2 linked regions of the Cupriavidus necator genome follow. The protein of the gene in region 1 binds, or shares a complex with, the protein of each later gene. Links are inferred from orthologs where the notes say so. Each region holds a gene or a part of one and is shown on either strand. Other genes may lie near its edges.

Region 1 (10,147 bases):
CGCCCAGGTTTCCTTCGGGTCCCAGCTCCAGTAGCCGCCCCAGGCCTCGGCCGCCCACAGCGCGCCCAGGATGGTGGCGATGGTGAAGAAGGCAAAGCCGACTGCAATGGCCTTGTACATCACATCATCGAGCAGTTCCAGCGATGGCAGGCGTTCGGCCAGGATGCCGCGCTGCTTGAGCAGGTAGGCCACCGAGACCATCGCCGCCAGCGCAAAGGTGCCGTAGCCGATAAAGTTGGCCGGCACGTGGATCTTCATCCACCAGCTTTGCAGCGCCGGCACCAGCGGCTGGATCTCCTGCGCATTGCGGCTGACCGTGTACCACAGCAGGAAGCCCACCGCGGCCGACACCACCAGCATCACGAACGGACCCAGCGCGCGCGTGGCGTAGCGGCCTTCGTAGTAGAGGTAGAACAGCGAAGTGATCAGCGTGAACAGCACGAACACTTCATAGAGGTTGGAAATGGGGATGTGGCCGATGTCCGTGCCGATCAGGTAGGACTCGTACCAGCGCACCAGCAGGCCGGTGAAGCCCAGCACCACCGCGCCCCAGCACAGCTTGCTGCCGATGCTGTAGCCCGTGTTCGAGCGCGCCGCCAGCCCGAGCCAGTAGAACAGCGTGGACAGGAACACCAGCGCGCTCATCCACAGGATGGCTGACTGGCTCGACAGGAAGTACTTCAGGAAGAAGGCCTGGTCCGCGCGCGCCAGCTGCCCCTGGTAGAGCTGGATCGCGAACAGCGACAGCGCGGTGAGCGCCAGCATCAGCGGGCGCACCGCCTTCCAGTGCCAGCCGAGCAGCGCGAAGGTAGGCACGGCGCCGATCAGCACGGCCTTGTCGTAGCCATCCATCCACTGCCCGTATTGCGACAGCGCCACGCCGGCGCCAACCGCCAGCGCCAGCGCAAAGAGCCAGTCCACCCAGGTCAGACGGCGCAGGAAGGAAGGTTCGAGATAGGCCTCGTCAGCGCCGGTGTCGGCGCGCGTGGTGCCGCGCATGGCGGGACCGGCCTGGTTCACATTTGAGGACATAGCGTACCTGCTCAATTCAGTGGGGGGTGCCGGCGGGCTCGGGCGCCTCGCTGCGGCCCCCTGCGGCGCGGCCGATATCGTCACGCAGCGCCGTGAATTCCTTTTCGAAATCCATCGTGCGGCGCTGGGTCGACATCGCCATCAGCACATGGCTGCCAGGCTCGGTGTCGCCCTCGGCGGGCTTGTCTTTCACCCAGATCCAGACCCGGCGCTCGCGTATATAGAACATCGCGAACACGCCCAGCACCAGCAGCAGACAGCCAAGATACACGATGTTCTTGCCCGGCGCACGGGTCAGCTGGAACACGCTGGCCTTGATCTCCTTGAAGTCGTCGAGCTGCAGGAACACCGGCGCGCCGTAGAAGAAACTGTCCGACAGCGCGTTGATGGCCTGCTGCAGGAAGGTGCCGCTCTGGGCGCTGTTGGCCACCACCGGCAGCTTGTCCTGGGCGCGCGCCAGCTGCCACAGCTCCCACATCGAACCGTTCAGGATCTTCAGGAGCACGTCGGCGGCCTTCTGCTGCTCGGCCGGGGGCACGGATTTCTCGAGGAAGGCGGCGATCGCGGTGAAACCGCCCGGGGGCGAATCCGGCGTGGGCCGCGTGGCGCCGGCGAACAGATCGAGCGCACGCAGCGAGCTTTCGGCCAGCTGGCGGCGCAGGTCAGCCTTGTCATCGCCCGGCATCGACGCCAGCGCAAAGCGGCGCGCGGCTTCGCCGCGCAGCGCGCGGTCCTGCAGCGCGGCGCGCAGGCGCATCCAGTCGGCCACGCTGCCCTGGTCGTCGGCGGGGATGCGCAGATAGCGGAATGGTTCGCTGGGCGATTCACGCATGCCGGCCAGGAACACCGACTGGCCGTCCATCTGCACCGGCACCATGTAGTTGTTGAACTCGCGCGCCTGGCCGGTGCGGTCGCGCAGCTTGTACTGCACCGACGGGCCGACATTGCGCAGCGTCTTGGCGCGGTCGGTGCTGGCGGCGGCGCCCAGGTGCTTTTCCAGGGTCTCGTTGAACGATTTGCGCGCCACGCCACGCGCGTCGGGCTTGCCCGAGGCATCGGTGACGTTCTCGATATTCATCAGCCGGAAGTCGCTGAACTCGACCGTCAGGCCATCGCTGTCGGCGCTGGTGCCGGTGCCCGCCAGCGGCTTGTTGCCGCCCACCGCGCCATCGATGGTGAAGGTGGCGTGGCCGCTGCCCTGCATCGGGTAGCCGACGAACTTCAGGCGCGAGCCGCCGTCCTCGAAGCTGGACTGGTAGATGGCGATGCCGTCGACGATCAGCGGCTCGTTCACCTTGATGGTGGCCTCGGTCTGCTTGCCGGTGGCGCGGTCGGTCACGATCACGTCCGAGGCAAACAGCTTGGGCATGCCGGTCTCGTAGAAATCGACCTTGAACTTCTTGAGCGTGATCGCGAAAGGCAGGTCCTGCACCAGCGCGCCGTCCGAGATGTTCAGGATAGCGGTGGAGACGGTCGAGCCCTCGGGCACGTAGGCGTTGCCGCGAAAGCCCGGGTTGCTCGCCGACAGCCGGTGCTGCGGCGGGATCTCGCTGATGACCGCGTTGCCGCTGATCGGGGTCTTGCCGCCCAGCCACATCTGCGCGCGGATCAGCAGGTCGCCGTCCAGCAGGCCGCCAATACAGATCACCACGATGGCGGTGTGCGCCAGGATATAGCCGGCCTTGTTGGCCGCGCCGGCCTTGGCCGCCAGCAGGGTGGCGCCGTCATGCTCGACCGCCTTGAGGCGGTAGCCGCGGTTGCGCAGCAGCGCCGACAGGCGGCTCACCGCCTCGGTGCGCGGGCGCGCGCCGTCGAATTCGCCGCGGTGATGGAAGGCGCGCAGGCTGCGCTCGCGCACATGGTCCTTCCACGAGCGCATGTCCGCCACCATCCTGGGCGCATTGCGGATCAGGCAAAGGCTGGTCGACACCACCAGGAAGGCCAGGATCAGCAGGAACCACCAGGAACCGTAGACCTTCTGCAGCGACAGCGTGTGGAACACATCGGCCCAGAACGGCCCGAACTGGTTGACGTAGTTGGGATACGGCTCGTTCTGCTTGAGCACGGTGCCGATCACGCTGGCGATGGAGATCACCGTCAGCAGCGCGATCGCGAAGCGCATCGAGGACAACAATTCGACCGCGTCGCGCAGCACGCGGTGAGAGGTCTTCAGGTGCAGCCCTGAAGTGGAAGCGGTCGACATGTGCAGGGAAACCTAAAACAACGTGCGGCTGGAAATGAAAAAAGGGCGGACATGCTTTGGCAAGCAGGCCACCCTTTTCGATTGTGACAGGCGCGTTCGGTTGCATGCCGCGGCCCCCCGCCGGAACGGGGGACCGCCAAACCAACGCGCCGGCGCCTGGCGGGCGCCAGCGGAGTCGCGGAATCGTTATCGAACGCCGGCGACGTAATCCGCCACCGCCTTGATCTCGGCATCCGACATCTTGGCGGCGATGGTCGTCATGACCGGGTTGTTCTTGCGGGTGCCCTGGCGGAATGCCACCAGTTGTGCCTCGGTATAGTCCGCCCACTGGCCGCCGATGCGCGGGTACTGGGCGGGGATGCCGGCCGCAGTAGGACCGTGGCAGGCGGCGCAGGCGGGCACGCCCTTGGCTGCAATGCCGCCGCGGTAGATCTTCTGGCCGGCTTCGATGGTGTCCTTGTTCTTGGCGGTGGCCGGCTTGAGCGACTGCTTGGCCAGGTAGGCGCCGACGTTGCGCATTTCCTCGTCGGTCAGCACCGACGCCATCGGCACCATGATCGCGTTGTTGCGTGCCTTGGACTTGAAGTCGGCCAGCTGCTTGTGGACGTACTCGGGATGCTGGGCGGCCAGCTTCGGGTTGGCGGCGGCGGCACTGTTGCCGGCGGCGCCGTGGCAGCTCAGGCAGGCGGGCACATTGCGGTCGGGGGCACCTTGCGTGTACAGCGTTTCACCCTTGGCCGGGTCAGCCTTTGCGGCGGCCTGCTCTGCGGCAGATGCCATTCCGGAAAGGGCGGCGGCAGGAACGGCCAAAGCCAGGACACCCAGAATCTTCGCAATGCGGTTCATTCGCACACCTTCTCTGAATTGTTTTGGATACCGTGATGCGTGCCGCCCCGGCGCTTTGCCGGCGGTGAGGACGCGCCGGTGCAAAGGCTGGTATCGTGGCGACCCGCGCGCGGCTGACCGATCCGCAAAGCGCTGGCCGTGGCGGCAGACCCCGCCAGCCCGCTCCCGCAGCCGCCGCACCCTCCGGTGCAACGCGCAATGCGGGGCAAAGGCCCTGCCCACGATGGAACGACACACTAGGCTTCCCGCCCGGACGACGGCAGCCGAGGCACGCGGCCATGGATGCCACGCGTCACCCGTTCAGGAGACCGTAAACCGGCGTATTGTACAATAAGTTATGTGCCGGATTGATGCCTTGCGCCTTGTCATGCCCCTTTCGGGCTGCGCCAGATCAACCCCGGCGGGCGGCCCAGGCCGCCAGCCATCCCACCCTGGCGAGACCCCGGCCCCGGCATGCGCAATGCGCACAGCCTCCGCGGCCCGCCCCACCGCTCTAGCGCATGTCCCTTCTTCACCAGGCCCGCTTCTTCATCACCGTGAACCACCTGCGCGACCTGCCCGCCACGGCCGTGCCGGAGGTGGCGTTCGCCGGCCGCTCCAACGCCGGCAAGTCCACGGCCATCAACATCCTGTGCAACCAGAAGCGGCTGGCGTTCTCGTCGCGCACCCCCGGGCGCACGCAGCATATCAACTATTTCTCGGTGGCGCCGGTCAAGGCGCCCGACCCGCTCGCCTTCCTGGTCGACCTGCCCGGCTACGGCTATGCCGAGGTCTCGGGCTCGGCCAAGTACCACTGGCAGGGGCTGCTGAGCGACTATGTGCAGACGCGCCAGCAACTGTCCGGCCTGATCCTGATGATGGACGCGCGCCGTCCGTTCACGGATCTCGATTGCCAGATGGTGGAGTGGTTCCTGCCGACGGGGCGCCCCATCCACGTGCTGCTGACCAAGGCCGACAAGCTGACCAACAGCGACAACGCCAAGGCGCTGCGCGAGACCCGCAAGATGCTGCAGGGCTACGCCGAGCAGATGGAAACACCGGTGCCGATGACGGCACAGCTCTTCTCCAGCCTGAAGCGCCGCGGCATCGAAGAGGCGCAGGGCGTGATCGCCGGCTGGCTCAACCTGCCGGAAGCGCAGAAGGCCGAAGCCCGGTCCGCAGCGGAGAAGAGCGAGCCGCCTGCTGCCGATCCCGCAGAGTAATCACCAGGTCAGCACGCAAAAAAAAGCCCCGCTGCAAGCAACGGGGACAAACTTTCCCGCCGCTGGGGCGGGTACCCGCTCAGGGAGGAGTAGCGGGGGACACCGCGCCACGCAGGGCGCAACGCAAAGTGTCCGCGAGTATGATAGCGGGCACGCTCAAAAGTTTAGTTTTTCTTCGGCCAGCGGCTTTGGACCGCGCTTTGCCGCGCGCGCCGTGCTTGCCGGCCCGCTTTCCTGTCCAGCCCTACAGTCAAGAAGCCCGCCATGTCCACCTTCCCCGAATACCGCCCGCGCCGCATGCGCCGCGATGATTTCTCCCGCCGCATGATGCGCGAGCATCGCCTGTCGCCGGACAACCTGATCTACCCCGTCTTCATCCTTGACGGCCAGAACCAGCGCCAGGCGGTGGCGTCGATGCCGGGCGTCGAGCGCGTGTCGGTCGACCTGCTGATGCCGGTGGCCGAAGACTGCGTCAAGCTGGGCATCCCGGTGATCGCGCTGTTCCCGGTGATCGACCCGTCGCTGAAGACGCCGGACGGCATCGAGGCCACCAACCCCGAGGGCCTGGTGCCACGTGCCGTGCGCGCGCTCAAGGACCGCTTCCCCGAGCTCGGCGTGCTCTGCGACGTGGCGCTCGACCCGTACACCAGCCACGGCCAGGACGGCGTGCTGGACGACAACGGCTACGTCATCAACGATGTGACCGTCGAGATCCTGGTGCGCCAGGCATTGGCACAGGCCGAAGCCGGTGTCGACATCGTGGCCCCGTCCGACATGATGGATGGCCGCATCGGCGCGGTGCGCACCGCGCTGGAAGACAACGGCCATATCCATACGCGCATCATGGCGTACTCGGCCAAGTATGCGTCGGCGTTCTACGGCCCCTTCCGCGACGCGGTGGGCTCGGCCGCCAACCTGGGCAAGGGCAACAAGATGACCTACCAGATGGATCCGGCCAATACCGACGAGGCCCTGCGCGAGGTGGCACAGGACATCCTGGAAGGCGCCGACATGGTGATGGTCAAGCCCGGCATGCCGTACCTGGACATCGTGCGCCGCGTGAAGGACGAGTTCCGCTTCCCCACCTACGTCTACCAGGTCAGCGGCGAATACGCGATGCTCAAGGCCGCCGCGCAGAACGGCTGGCTGGACCACGACAAGGTGATGATGGAATCGCTGCTGGCCTTCCGCCGCGCCGGCGCCGACGGCATCCTGACCTATTTCGCGCGCGACGCCGCGCGGCTGCTGACGGCCTGAGCGGCTAACCGACAGAGCGCCTATGGAACTGCTAGGCTTCTCGGCCAGCCAGGTACACCCGCTCGCCTCGCTCACCGAGGCGGGCAACTTCCTCGGCAGCAATGCCGCGTCGCTGTTCGTCTGGGCGGATTTCTCCACAGAAGAAGTCACCGCCGCGCCGGATGTCTGGCGCGAGAGCGTGCGCCAGCTTGCCGGCGCGCCGATCCTGGACCTGCACCTGGCCGACGCCACCAATGCCGCGCATCCGTCGTATTTCGACACGACCAATGCGTACGACATGGTGATCTTCCGCAAGCTCACCTTCGAGACCAGCCGCGCCATCGCCGAGGCCGAGCCGCAGGACCCTGTGGCCGGAACGGCGAAGCCGTCCGCTGCCGAGTCCGCCGCCCGCCAGAAGCGCTATCCGCCCGGCTTCCTCCCGGCACTGGCCAAGATCGACACCCAGCCGGTCACGTTTTTCGTGTTCGACACGGTGCTGGTCACGGTGCGCTCGGGGCAATCGCGCACCGTTGACCAGGTGCGCCAGCGTCTGATCGAGCTATGCCAGGCACCACGCCCGCAGGCCACGCCCGTGCGTGGCAATGGCCAGCCGCTGCTGCACGGCGTGCGCCCGCCCAGCCGGCCCGAGGACCTGATGCTGCGCCTGCTCAATGCGATGGTCGACCGTTACCTGGAACTGCGCGCGCCGCTGACGCGCCAGCTCGACCGCTGGCAGCGCGCGCTGCTCAATTCGCGCCGCAGCTTCTCAAGCTGGGAGGGACTGCTGGATGCCCGCATCCAGCTGCGCAAGCTGGAGCACCTGAGCGAAGAGCAACGCGACGCGCTGCAGGAATTCCGCGACAGCCTGCTCGACAACCGCTTCAGCAGCGACCAGCCCGGCGGCCCGGCCAATGCGCCGGGGCGTGACGAGGTGCTGCTGGTGCGCATCAACGACGTGATGGAGCATATCCAGCGCGTGCTGGCGCACGCGCGCCGGCTGGAGGATTCGATCGAGTCGGCGGTGCAGATCCACTTCTCCGCGGTGGCGCACCGGACCAACCGCACCATGCGCGCGCTGACGCTGATCACGGCGCTGTTCATGCCGCTGACGCTGATCACCGGTGTCTTCGGCATGAACTTCGACCGCATGCCCTGGCTGCGCGAGCCGCACGGGTTCTGGTGGTCGATCGGCCTGATGGGCGCCGTGGCGCTGGGGCTGGCCGCGCTGTGGGCGCTGGGGCGGCGGCTGGAACGGTAGCCACCGCGCAGCACTAGGTACGCGTCAGGTGCTGGTACGCGTGCCGAAGGCCCGCTCCAGGCTTTCCAGGAAGCGGTTGGCCGACTGGTAGCCGATCACGCGCACCGGGCGCTCGCGCCCGTCAGGCCCGAACAGGATGATGCCGGGCGGCCCGAACAGGCCGAAGCGCTTGAGCAGCGCCTTGTCGTCGGCATTGTTGGCGGTCACGTCCGCCTGCAGCAGCACGATCTCGGACAGCCGCGCGCGCACGCGCGGATCGACGAAGGTCATGCGCTCCATTTCCTTGCAGCTGACGCACCAGTCGGCGTAGAAATCCAGCAGCACCGGCTTGCCTGCGGCGGCGGCCTGCGCCACGCGGGCATCGAGCTCGGCCACGCTGCGCACGCGCTCGAAGCGCACCGCCTGTGCGCCGGCAGCGGCTTCCGCGCCACCGCGTGCCACGCTCAGGTGCGACAGCGGCTGCAGCGGATCGCGCCCGCCCGAGGCCACGCCAATCAGCACGATCGCCGCTGCGATCGCAAACAGCACGCCCACGCCCTTGCCCACCCGCGCCAGGTTGCGCGGATCCGGGCCCAGGCCGTCAAAGGCGCCCAGGAACACCGCCGCCACCAGCAGCAGCGCCGCCAGCGCCAGCATCGAGGCCCAGGCCGGCAGCACCGGCCCCAGCATCCACAGCGCCACGCCCAGCAGCAGGAAGCCGAAGAAGCGCTTGGTGACCTCCATCCAGCGCCCGGCCCGCGGCAGCAGGTTGCCCGCGCCCACGCCCACCAGCACCAGCGGCACGCCCATGCCGAGCGCCATGGCGAACAGCGCCGCGCCGCCGATCACGGCGTCGCGGGATTGCGCGATATAGGCCAGCGCCCCGGCCAGCGGCGCGGTGACGCAGGGCCCGACGATCAGCGCCGAGATCGCGCCCATTGCCGCCGCACCCGCCACCTGGCCGCCCTGGCGGCGGTGCGACGATTCGGTCAGGCGGGTCTGCCAGCGCTGCGGCAGTTGCAGCTCGTACAGCCCGAACATCGACAGCGCCAGGGCCACCATCAGCGCTGCGAACAGGCCCAGCACCCACGGTGTCTGCAGCGCGGCCGACAGGCCCTCGCCCAGCAGCCCGGCAGCCACGCCGACCGCGGTGTACACCACCGCCATGCCCAGCACGTAGGCCAGCGACACCACCAGCGCACGGCCGCGCGTGACGTGCTCGCCCACCACGATCGAGGACAGGATCGGCACCATCGGCAGCACGCATGGAGTGAACGTCAGCAGCAGGCCCAGGCCGAAGAACAGTGCGGCGATCAGGGCCAGGTTGCGGCTCGCCAGCGCGCCGGCGATGCGGTCGCTGTCGTCGGCGCGCAGCACCGCGGGGGCGGCTGGCGCAGGGGCAGGCACGGCCGCCGGCGCATCCGAGCGCCCGCGCTTGCCGAACAGGTCGGCCAGCCCGCTGCCGCCGACCTTGTACACGCTCTCCATCGGCGGATAGCACAGGCCCTTGTCGGCGCAGCCCTGCGAGGTGACCGTCAGCGACCACTTGCCGTCGGCCGGCGCCGCCTCCACCGGCACGCGGATGACCACGCTGTCGCGGTAGGTCTCCATCTCCTTGCCGAAGGTCTCGTCGAACTTGACCTTGCCCGGCGGATACGCCGGCATTCCCAGCTTCACGTCGGCGGGTTGCGCGGCAAAGGCGAAGCGCTCGCGGTACATGTAGTAGCCGGGGGCAACCTCGAAGCGCACCTCGACAGTCTTGTCGTCAAGCTGGCTCGCGGCGAAGCGGAAGGCCTGCTCCGGCGGCAGGAAGTCGTCTTCGGTGGCGGCATGCGCGCCGCCCGCCAGGCACACCCAGGCCAATGCCGCCAGCAGCGCTGCGGCAATATGCCGCGCCCAGACCTGCCCGCGCGCGCGCTCCGGAAGTGCCAAACCGATTGTCATCTCGCTGTTTCCTGTCTGTCTTGAACTGGGGGGGCGGCGTACCTGCTGCTGCGCTGCGGGCGCGGTTGCCCCTACTTTGCCGGCCCTGAGGCGGTCTCGCTGCTGACCCAGGCCAGGTACGGCGCGTAACCGGCCGTCACCGGCCACGCTATGAGTTCCGGCACGTCGTAGGGGTGATGTTGCCGGATCACGGCCTCCAGCGCAGCGTAACGTGCACGCGTGGTCTTGATCAGCAGCGGCCACTCCTGCGCGCGCTCCAGCTTGCCCTGCCACCAGTACTCGGACTCGACCGGCGCCAGGCGGTTCACGCAGGCGGCGGCGCGCGCCTCCAGCACTACCTGCGACAGGTGCGCCGCGGTCTCGGCATCTGGAGTATTGGTGATCACGACGATCACCTCGGCCGGATCGCCCGGGGCGCCGGCATCCGGCTGGCTGGCATGGCTTTGC
Region 2 (10,129 bases), 130 kb from region 1 along the record:
GCACCTGGACGTGGCCTACCTGCCCTACTACCTGATGCGCACCAGCATCCGCATGCTGGCGGCGCTGGCGGCGTCGCTGCTGTTCTCGCTGGCGTTTGCCGCGCTGGCGTCAAAGAGCCGCACGGCGGAGAAGGTGCTGGTGCCGGCGCTGGACATCCTGCAGTCGATACCCGTGCTGGGCTTCCTGTCGATCACCGTGACCGGCTTTATCGCCCTCTTTCCCGGCAATATCGCAGGGGTCGAGTGCGCGGCGATCTTCGCCATCTTCACCTCGCAGGCGTGGAACATGGCGTTCAGCCTGTACCAGTCGTTCCGCACCATCCCGGGCGATTTGATGGAAGCGGCGGCCATGTTCCGGCTGTCGCCGTGGCAGCGCTTCTGGCGGCTGGAAGTGCCGTTCGCCATGCCGGGGCTGCTGTGGAACATGATGATGTCGATGTCCGGCGGCTGGTTCTTCGTGGTGGCGTCCGAGGCGATCTCGGTATCCGGCCACGACATCCGCCTGCCTGGGATCGGCTCCTATATCGCGCTGGCGATCCAGCAGCAGGACCTGGCCGCGATCGGCTGGGCCATCCTGGCGATGCTGGCGGGCATCCTGCTGTACGACCAGCTGCTGTTCCGCCCGCTGGTGGCATGGGCCGACCGCTTCCGCTTCGAGACCCAGGCGCAGGACAAGCTGCCGCAGTCGTGGCTGCTGGACCTGCTGCGCCGCTCGGCGTGGGTGGGTGCAGTGCTGGCGCAGACGGCGGCGCTGGCCGGGCGCACGCTGGCGTGGGGCGCGCGCCGCGGGCAGGCCCCGGCGCAGCCGGACAATCCGCGGCGCGCGCTTTGGTTCGGCCGCGTGCGCGACGCCGTGATCGTGCTGGTGGCATTGGCCGCGTTGCTGCGCGTGGGCTACTTCGTGCACAGCGAGGTGGGCTGGGCCGAAGTCGGCCATGTGCTGTGGCTCGGCACGATCACGATGGTGCGCGTGGTGGTGCTGATCGCGCTGGCGGCGCTGGTGTGGGTGCCGATCGGCATCCGCATCGGCCTGAGCCCGGAACTGGCGCGCATTGCCCAGCCGATCGCGCAGTTCCTGGCCGCCTTCCCGGCCAACCTGATGTTCCCGCTGGCGGTGATGCTGATCGTGCGCTTCGGGCTGAACCCGGAGATCTGGCTGAGCCCGCTGCTGATCTTCGGCACGCAGTGGTACATCCTGTTCAACGTGGTCGCGGGGGCGTCGGGCATTCCCACCGAACTGAAGCTCGCCACGCGCAATTTCGGCCTGCGTGGCTGGCTGCTGTGGAAGCGCTTCCTGATCCCCGCGGTGTTCCCGAGCCTGCTGACCGGGCTGGTGACCGCCGCCGGCGGCTCGTGGAACGCGAGCATCGTGTCCGAGTACGTGACCTGGGGCGACCGCACCATCGTCGCCACCGGGCTCGGCAGCTACATCGCCGAGACCACCGCGCGCGGCGACTTCCCGCGCATTGCGCTGGGCATAGTCGTGATGGCGCTGTTCGTGGTCGGCTTCAACCGGCTGCTGTGGAACCGCCTGTATCAACTCGCGCAAGAGCGCACCCGCTTGTAAGGCAACGATGGCAGAGAACATTGCATCCACCGCCGCCCCCGCCGTGATCGAGCTGCGCGGCGTCGGCAAGATCTTCCGCACCGCCAGCCAGAGCGACCGTGCCGTGCTCGAAGGCGTGGACCTGACGCTGCGCGAGGGCGAGATCGTCGCCATGCTGGGCAAGTCCGGCTCGGGCAAGTCCACGCTGTTGCGCATCATGGCCGGGCTGGTCGGCGCCGACCGCGGCGAGGTGGACTTTCGCGGCGAACGGCTGGCCGGCACCGCCGAGGGCATCGCCATGGTGTTCCAGTCGTTCGCGCTGTTCCCGTGGCTGACGGTGCAGCAGAACGTTGAGCTGGGGCTCGAGGCCCAGGGCGTGCCCAGGGCCGAGCGCGAGCGCCGCGCCGAGGCCGCGATCGACATGATCGGGCTGGCCGGCTTCAACAGCGCACTGCCGCGCGAGCTGTCGGGCGGCATGCGCCAGCGCGTGGGCATTGCGCGCGCGCTGGTGACCGAGCCGGACCTGCTGCTGATGGATGAAGCATTCTCGGCCCTGGACGTGCTGACCGGCGAGACCCTGCGCGACGAGATGCTGGCGCTGTGGGAAAGCGGCCGTGCCAATATCAGGAGCATCCTGATCGTCTCGCACAATATCGAAGAGGCAGTGATGATGGCCGACCGCATCGTGATCCTGTCGAGCGACCCGGGCCGCATCCGCGCCGAGGTGCCAGTGGCGCTGCCGCGTCCGCGCAACCGCGACAGCGCGCAGGTGCGCGCGCTGGTCGACGAGATCTACGCGCTGATGACCGCCCCCGCCGCGGAAGCGCGCCTGCCCGCGCAAGCGCCCGCGCGCCAGATCGCCTACCGGCTGCCGGACGCCGACATCAGCCAGATGGAAGCGATCCTCGACCTGCTGTGCGAGGCACCCTTCAACTGCCGCGCCGACCTGCCCCACCTGGCCGACGAAGCCGGCCTCACCGACGACGAACTGCTGCCTGCGTGCGAAGCGCTGCAGCTGGTGCAACTGGTGTCGATCGAGCGCGGCGACATCGCCGCCACCGGGGCCGGCCGCGCCTGGTACGCCGCCGGGCCGCAGCAACGCAAGGTGATGTTCGGCCAGCAGTTGCTGGGCAACGTCGCACTGGCCGCGCATATCCGCCGCGAACTGGTGGCCAGCGAGGCCGGCGAGATCCGCGAAGAACAGGTGCTGCACGAACTGGAGCGGTTCCTGAAGCCCGCCGAGGCCGAGCGCGTGCTCAGCGTGGCGATCGGCTGGGGGCGCTACGGCGAGATCTACGAGTACCGCTACAACAGCGGCATGCTGACACTGCCCGAGGAAGAGCTGCCCGAGGCGCCGTAAGCCACCAGGCTCAGACGCGCGCCCGTATGGCGCGCCCGATGGCCCCCGTGCGCAGCGCGATCTTGGCCGCATCCTCGCGCAACGCGCGCAGGCGGCGGTCCAGCACCGCATTGGCCGGACGGCCGGTGGAGCTGGCGGTGGGACCAGCCTCATGGCTGGATTCGCCGGCGGCGGCCGCGTGCACCAGCACGTCGGTGCGGCGCTTGTCGGCCGAATCGGCCAGGCGGGCGCGGCGTTCGGCGACGGCATCCTCGGCGGCCTCGGCGACTTCGACGCTGACGGTGGCCGCCACTGGTTCGGCATCGGCGACAGCTTCAGCGGGAGATTCCTCCGCCTTGTCCGCGGCGGCAGGCACTGCCTCCTTGCGTTCCAACGGCGTTTTCCCGCTGCGGATAAAGCCCGCGCCACGGCCGCCGCCCCGCTCATCGGCATGCAGCCGCTCGCTGGCCACCTGCAGGCTGTGGCTGGCGGCCTCGGTGGCCTGCTCGATCGCGGCTTCCGCGGCCGGGATATCGAGCTCGTCATAGTGCTGGCGCACCTGGATGCGCGCCGCCGCCACGTGCGCGGCCACCAGGTAGTTCTGCACGATAAAGCGGTTCAGGTTGTCCACCGCACGGTGCCGGCTCTTGGGCTCGTCCAGCATGCGCTGGAACGACGAGATCAGCGCCGACAGGTTGTCCATAAACTGCTTGCGCTGCACGCGGTAGGCAAAGTCATCCTTGGTCCTACGCAGCAGCAGGTCGCGCGTGGCGCCGATATAGCGGCGGTTGGCCTGCAGCACGCCCTCCACCAGCTTGGGGATGGCGCGGTATTCCCAGCTCGGCAGCACAAAGCTGAACAGCGAGGCGATGATGCCGCCGATCACGGTATCCACCAGCCGCTCGCCCGCCACCGTGGGACTTCCCGGCATCAGCAGGTGGATCTGGATCAGCACCTGGATGCAGGCGGCAATCGCGGTGTAGCGGTACTTGATGGTCACGAACGCGGCGCTGGCCACCAGCGACAGGAACAGCACGCCCAGCAGGATCAGCGGCTGGTGCACCACCTTCAGGATCGCGACCGCGACCACGCAGCCAATCAGCGTGCCGATCAGGCGGTCGTTGTAGCGCTGCTTGGTCATGCTGAAGTTGGGCTTCAGGATGACGATGATGGTCAGCAGGATCCAGTAGCTGTGCGACACATAGGGCAGGTGCTCGGCAATCCACAGCCCCAGCGACACCGCCATCGAGATCCGCAGCGAGAAGCGGAACGCCGGCGAACTCCACTTCAGGTTGTCGCGCAGCACGCTGAACTCATACTTCTGGCGCGTCAGGAACGGCGTCATGTCCGAGCCGGGCAGCACCCTGGCCGGCTCCACCGGCGTGCGCGACGCTTCGTGCAGCTGGCCGACCAGCGTGATCGCGCCGCGCATCATGTCGAGCGTATCGACCAGCGCCGTCATCGCCGCCGGGTTGATATGGTGGTGGCGAAATTGCTCGACCTCGGCCTCGACCGCGCGCAGGCCCTGGCGATATTCCACCGTGGCGTACGAGGCGCGGCCGCGCGTGATCTCGTAGGCGATCTCTTCCACGTCCTTGCACATCTGCAGCACCAGCCCGCGCAGATGGTCCAGCACCGGCGTGCCGGCAAAGGTCTGGCGCAGCAGCGGATAGTCGGTGTTGGTCGACAGAATATACTCGTACAGGTCGAGCATGCGCAGGTGCACCTGCACCAGCAGCCCGTCGTGCGGAGTGCGGTTGCCGCGCAGCACCAGGTCGCGCGCGGCCTGCTGGCGCTCGGCCACCACGATCTGCTGGCGCACCAGCTGGTTGAACTGGGCCTCGTAGTCGTTGCCGGCGTCGTAGAAGCCGGCCTTGATCTCGAGATAGCCGGCCAGCTCATACAACGATTCGGCCAGCACCTGCTGCTTGGTGCGGCGCTCGGTGATCCAGCTCACCAGCATCGCATAGCCGAGATAAGCGACCGCGCCGATGCTGAACAGCGCCGCGTGCTCCAGCGCGCGCCGCACCAGGAAGTCTTCGTTGATGGTCAGCGTCATCACGAACAGCGCCGCGAACTGCAGCGGCAGCGTCTTGTTGCCGTACACCGTCATCATGCCGGCCAGGAACGTCACCAGCACCAGCAGGAACGGCATCACGCGCGGGAACGGCGTGGCCAGCGCCACCACCAGCGTGACCACGCTGCACAGCAGCACGCTGGCCATCATCTCGTTGAACTTGTGGTTCAGCGGGCTGGGCAGGTCCATCAGGCTGGTGCACAGCGCCCCCATCGACACCACCATCGCGGTGGGCAGGTCGCTGAAGTGCAGCGCGATCAGCGTGGCGCCGATCACCCCGGTGGCCGAGCGCAGCCCCCGGTAGATGTAGTGCGAATACAGGAAGGTGCGGGGATCGTGCGCGTATTGCATGCAGCGGGGGCGATGGCGTGCGGTGGCGGGTGTGGCAGCGGAAAACTAGTTCACTGGCCCAGCCAGCGCGAGCGCGCCGCGTGCCGTCCGCTCTCGAGCTTCACCTTGAACTGCGCCGCCGGCTCGCGTGCCAGCGTCACCGGCAGCACCTGCAGCTCGTCGCGGCGGAAGGCGTGCAGCTCGATGCGGTCGCCGCTACGGTAGCGCGCCAGCAGCTTGTCGATCTGGCCCGGCGCCACGCGCAGGCCGTCAATCGCCACCAGCAGGTCGCCGGCGGACAGGCCGGCGGCCTGCGCGGCGCCGCCGTCGAACACCTGCGCCACGCGCACCCAGCCCTCATCGCTCTTGACCTTGATACCCAGCGCCGCGGTGCGCGCCGGCTTCTGCGCATCGGCCTTGACGCCGAACGTTTTGAACAGCGCCGGCAGCGGCAGCTCGCCGGTGCCTTCGGTCAGCGAGCGCAGCAGCGGCCCCATGCGCAGGCCGGTGACTTCATCGAACAGCGCATGGACCTCGGCCTCGGTCACGCCGCGCTGCACCGCGCCCGGCGCGTAGAAGCCGCGGCCGTAGCGGCGCCACAGCGCGCGCATGACATCGTCAAGCGAGCGTCGCCCGCGGGTCTTGTCGCGAATGGTCAGGTCCAGCGCCAGCGCCACCAGCGAACCCTTGGTGTAGTAGCTGACGATGGCGTTGGGGGCGTTCTCGTCCTGGCGGTAGTACTTGGTCCAGGCATCGAAGGAGCTTTCCGCCACGCTCTGCTTGGTGCGGCCGCTGCCGCGCAGCACGCCGTTCCAGGTCTTGGCCAGCATCTCGATGTACTGCTCGTCGGTGATGCAGCCGGAGCGCACCAGCACCAGGTCGTCGTAGTAACTGGTGAAACCCTCGAACAGCCACAGCAGCGGCGTGTAGGTTTCCTCGGCCAGCCGGTACGGCACGAACGCGGCCGGCTTGATGCGCTTGACGTTCCAGGTGTGGAAATACTCGTGGCTGCACAGCCCGAGGAAGGTGCGGTAGCCCTCGCTGGTATCGCTGTCGCCGCGCACCGGCAGGTCATTGCGCGCGCATATCAGCGCGGTGCTGGCACGGTGTTCCAGGCCGCCGTAGCCGTCGCTGGTGACCATCGTCATGAAGACGTAGCGGCGGTTGCTGTCCAGGAACGGCGCCTGCGCGGTCTTGGGCTCGAACAGCCGGATCTGCGCTTCGCAGATCCGCTTCAGGTCGCGGCACACGCGCTCGAGGTCGAGCTGCGGCACGCGCCCGGTGAAGACCACGTCGTGCTGCGCGCCGCAGGCGCGGAAGCTGGCCAGCTGGAAGGTGCCCATCTCGACCGGATGATCGACCAGCTCATCGTAGTCGGCCACCTGGTAGCGGCCGAAGCCGTAGCGCTTCGCGCCTGCGCGGCCGGGCGCTTCGCGCATGGCGGTGGCGACGCGCCAGCCGCGATAGGCCTCGCCGGCGGGCGCATGGATATCGATGGTGCATGGCCGCTCGGCCTGCCCGTCCACGCACAGGAACACCGAGCTGCCGTTGAAGAAGCCGTGGGTGGTGTCCAGGTGCGCCGCGCGCACCGACAGGTCCCAGGCATAGACCTCGTAGCTGAGCGTCAGCGGGCCGTCGGCCAGGCTGACCGGCGCGGCCTGCCAGCGCTGCTTGTCGAGCTTGGTCAGCCTGACCTCGCGCCCGCCCGCATCGGCGCGGATGCGCACGATATTGCGCGCGAAGTCCCGGATCATGTAGCTGCCCGGGATCCAGGCCGGCAGCGAGAAACACTGGCCGGCGGGATCGGGTTCGCTCACGGTGACGGTGACGGCAAACAGGTGCGCTTCAGGCTGAAGCGGGGCGATGGCGTAGCGGATCGGCGTCATGGGCAGGATTGTAACGTCGGCGCCAGGACACGGATGCAGCGCCGACGCGGTGGTGCATCAGGGCGACGGTGCGCGATCAGCCGCGATTCACATCCACCACCACGCGCCCGCGCATGCCGCCTTCCATGATCTTGCGGCCCGCCTCGATCGCGTCGCCCAGGCCGATCTCGCGCGTCAGCGCATTGAGCCGGTCCGGCTCCAGGTCGCCGGCCAGGCGCTGCCAGGCCTGCTCGCGCAGCGGCATCGCCGCCATCACACTGTCGATGCCGTGCAAGGTGATGCCGCGCAGGATGAACGGCGCCACCGACCCCGGGAAGTCAAGGCCCTGCGCCAGCCCGCACGCCGTCACCACGCCGCCGTAGCGCACCTGGGCGCAGGCATTGACCAGCGTGTGCGAGCCGACCGAGTCGACCACCGCGGCCCAGCGCTCCTTTTGCAGCGGCTTGCCGGGTACGCCCAGCTCAGCACGGTCGATCACGTCATCGGCGCCCAGCGCCTTCAGGAAATCCGCCTCCCGGGTCTTGCCGGTCGAGGCCACCACCTTGTAGCCAAGCTTGCTCAGCAGCGAGATCGCCACCGTCCCCACCCCACCGGAGGCGCCGGTCACCAGCACCTCGCCATCGCCGGGGCGCACCGGGCCGTCGACGCCGCCGCGCTCCAGCGCCAGCACCGACAGCATCGCGGTATAGCCCGCGGTGCCGATCGCCATGGCCTGGCGCGTGGTGAAGGCGTCGGGCAGGCGCACCAGCCAGTCGCCCTTCAGGCGCGCGCGCTGCGCAAGGCAGCCCCAATGCGTCTCGCCCACGCCGTAGCCGTTGAGCACTACCTTGTCGCCTGCCTTCCAGCGCGGGTGCGCGGATTCCAGCACCGTGCCGGCGCCGTCGATGCCCGCCACCATCGGCCACTTGCGCACCACCGGCGAGCGGCCCGTGATCGCCAGCCCGTCCTTGAAGTTGATGGTGGAGTAGTCGACGGCAACCAGCACGTCGCCGTCGGCGGGCAGCTGCGCGTCGTCGAGCGTGGCGATACTGGCCTGGGTGGCGCCGTCGGCCTGGGTCAGCAGCAATGCCTGGAAGGTCATGGTGTCTCCTTTGTCGCCTGCCGGCGATCGCATGGAATCAGGGAAAAGGCAGAATGCAGAACGGCCGGACAAGTCCGGCCGTCGATCGGGCCGGTACAGGTCCGGCGCGCGCTTATTTCTTGATGCTGGCGAGCTTGCGTTCCAGCGTGGCGACATCCGCCGCGCCGGGAATGCGGGTGCCGTCGGTGAAGAACACCGCCGGAGTGCCGGTCACGTTCATGCTGTGGCCCAATGCCAGGTTTTCTTCCAGCGGGGTCTTGCAGCTGCCGTTGCCGGTCAGCGCCACCTGCTTGAGCATCCAGTCGCGCCAGGCCTTGGTGCGGTCGGACGCGCACCAGACCTGCTTGGCCTTGGTTTCGGAATCCGGCGACAGCACCGGGTACAGGAAGGTGTACACGGTGATGTTGTCCATCTGCTGGAAGGTCTGCTCGATGCGCTTGCAATAGCCGCAGTTGGGGTCGGAGAACACCGCCACCTGGCGGCTGCCATCGCCCTTGGTCCACTTGATCGCGCGCGCCAGCGGCAGGTCCGACCACTTGATGCGGTTGATCTCGGCCAGCCGCTCCTCGGTCAGGTTGGTGCCGGTGCGGGTGTCGATCATCTCGCCGTTCAGGATGTAGCGGCCCGAGGCGTCGGTGTAGACCACCTGCCCGCCTATATTGGCCTCGAACAGGCCCGGCACCGGGGTCTTGCTCACGCTCTTCACTTCAGCACGGCCGCCCACCATCTTCTGCAGCGACTCCTTGATGCGGTCGGTGCCGGGCTCGCCCGCGGCCATGGCATGCAGCGCGAAGCCCGCCGCGGCCAGCCCGCCGGCGATGGCGGTGATCGCGGCGCTCATGGCGGGGCGGCGGCGCAGGAATGGGAACATGTGGACTCCAGAGTATTCGGTAAAGGGATCGGAACGTTGGCGCGGCCGCGGTCAGCCAAGCGCGCGCGCGATCAGGAAGCGCTTGAGCAAGGACTGGCCGCCGACCGCGCGCATGCCGGTGTTGCGCACCACGCGCGCGACGCCGCCCGGCAACGAGAACAACCGGTGCAGTCCGTCGGTGGCCGCGGTCAGCGCAAGCAAATCGGTGGCGCGGGCGCGCTCATAGCGGCGCAGCAAGCGCAGGTCGCCCTCGCTGCGGAAAGGTTCTTTGTCGGCCATCACGCGGCCAAGTTCCGCGACGCCGCGCAGGCCCAGGTTCATGCCCTGGCCGGCCAGCGGATGCAACACGTGGGCGGCGTCGCCCACCAGCGCCACGTGCGGCTGCACGAACTGGTCGGCACGCTGCAGCACCAGCGGGAAGCCCTGCGCCGGGGTCACGCAGCGCAGCGCGCCGAACTGCGCGCCGACCGCGCCGCTGGCGCCCTGCATCACCGTGGCGGCGAGCGCCTCGGGCGACAGCGCCAGCAGCTCGCGCGCGTGGGCCTCTTCGGCGGCCCAGACCATCGACACATGGTTGTCCGGCAGCGGCAGCAGCGCCAGCACTTCGCCGTTGGCGGGTTCCTCGTCGGCCATCAGTTTTTCGGGCGCGCCCAGGAACCACTGCCACGCGGTTTCCTGGTGCGGGCGCTCGCAGGCGAAATTGGCGACCACGCCCAGCTGGCGGTACTTGCGCGTGCTGACGCCGATGTGGCATTGCTGGCGCAGCCAGGAGCGCGCGCCGTCGGCACCGACCACGCAGGCCGTGCGCAGCTTCTCGCCATTGCCCAGGGTCAGCGTGACGCCGTCAGGATCGCGCTCGAACGCGCTCGCCGTGGCGTCGTGCCAGGTCACCTGGTGCTGGAAGCCCAGCGCTGTGTCGAGCGCGCGCTCGACGTGGCTGGATTCGATGATCCACGCCAGCTGCGGCACCGCGGCCGCGTAGGCCGAGAAATGCAGGTC

Evidence for each region.
Region 2: the proteins of dsbD (region 1) and I6H87_RS09165 are in contact, whole or in part, in a crystal structure (PDB 1JZD), measured with the Escherichia coli proteins. The link is inferred for Cupriavidus necator from one-to-one orthologs.

Annotation. Positions count from the first base shown.
Region 1 is NZ_CP066018.1:1,828,029-1,838,175, reverse strand. The notes cover bases 7,252-10,147. They hold dsbD (protein-disulfide reductase DsbD), read right to left. Parts: upstream 9,701-10,147; coding sequence 7,802-9,700; downstream 7,252-7,801. Other genes in these bases: cutA (divalent-cation tolerance protein CutA), read right to left, coding at 9,772-10,147; I6H87_RS08540 (magnesium transporter CorA family protein), read left to right, coding at 7,252-7,777. In the rest of the region: c-type cytochrome biogenesis protein CcsB, read right to left, coding at 1-999; I6H87_RS08560 (cytochrome c biogenesis protein ResB), read right to left, coding at 1,049-3,235; I6H87_RS08555 (c-type cytochrome), read right to left, coding at 3,422-4,081; yihA (ribosome biogenesis GTP-binding protein YihA/YsxC), read left to right, coding at 4,582-5,283; hemB (porphobilinogen synthase), read left to right, coding at 5,548-6,540; more of I6H87_RS08540, read left to right, coding at 6,563-7,251. UniProt on the Escherichia coli protein: Required to facilitate the formation of correct disulfide bonds in some periplasmic proteins and for the assembly of the periplasmic c-type cytochromes.
Region 2 is NZ_CP066018.1:1,959,015-1,969,143, reverse strand. The notes cover bases 7,252-10,129. They hold I6H87_RS09165 (DsbC family protein), read right to left. Parts: upstream 9,131-10,129; coding sequence 8,372-9,130; downstream 7,252-8,371. Other genes in these bases: I6H87_RS09160 (UbiH/UbiF family hydroxylase), read right to left, coding at 9,182-10,129; acuI (acrylyl-CoA reductase (NADPH)), read right to left, coding at 7,255-8,259. In the rest of the region: I6H87_RS09190 (ABC transporter permease), read left to right, coding at 1-1,567; I6H87_RS09185 (ABC transporter ATP-binding protein), read left to right, coding at 1,575-2,906; I6H87_RS09180 (FUSC family protein), read right to left, coding at 2,917-5,313; I6H87_RS09175 (M61 family metallopeptidase), read right to left, coding at 5,364-7,178. UniProt on the Escherichia coli protein: Acts as a disulfide isomerase, interacting with incorrectly folded proteins to correct non-native disulfide bonds.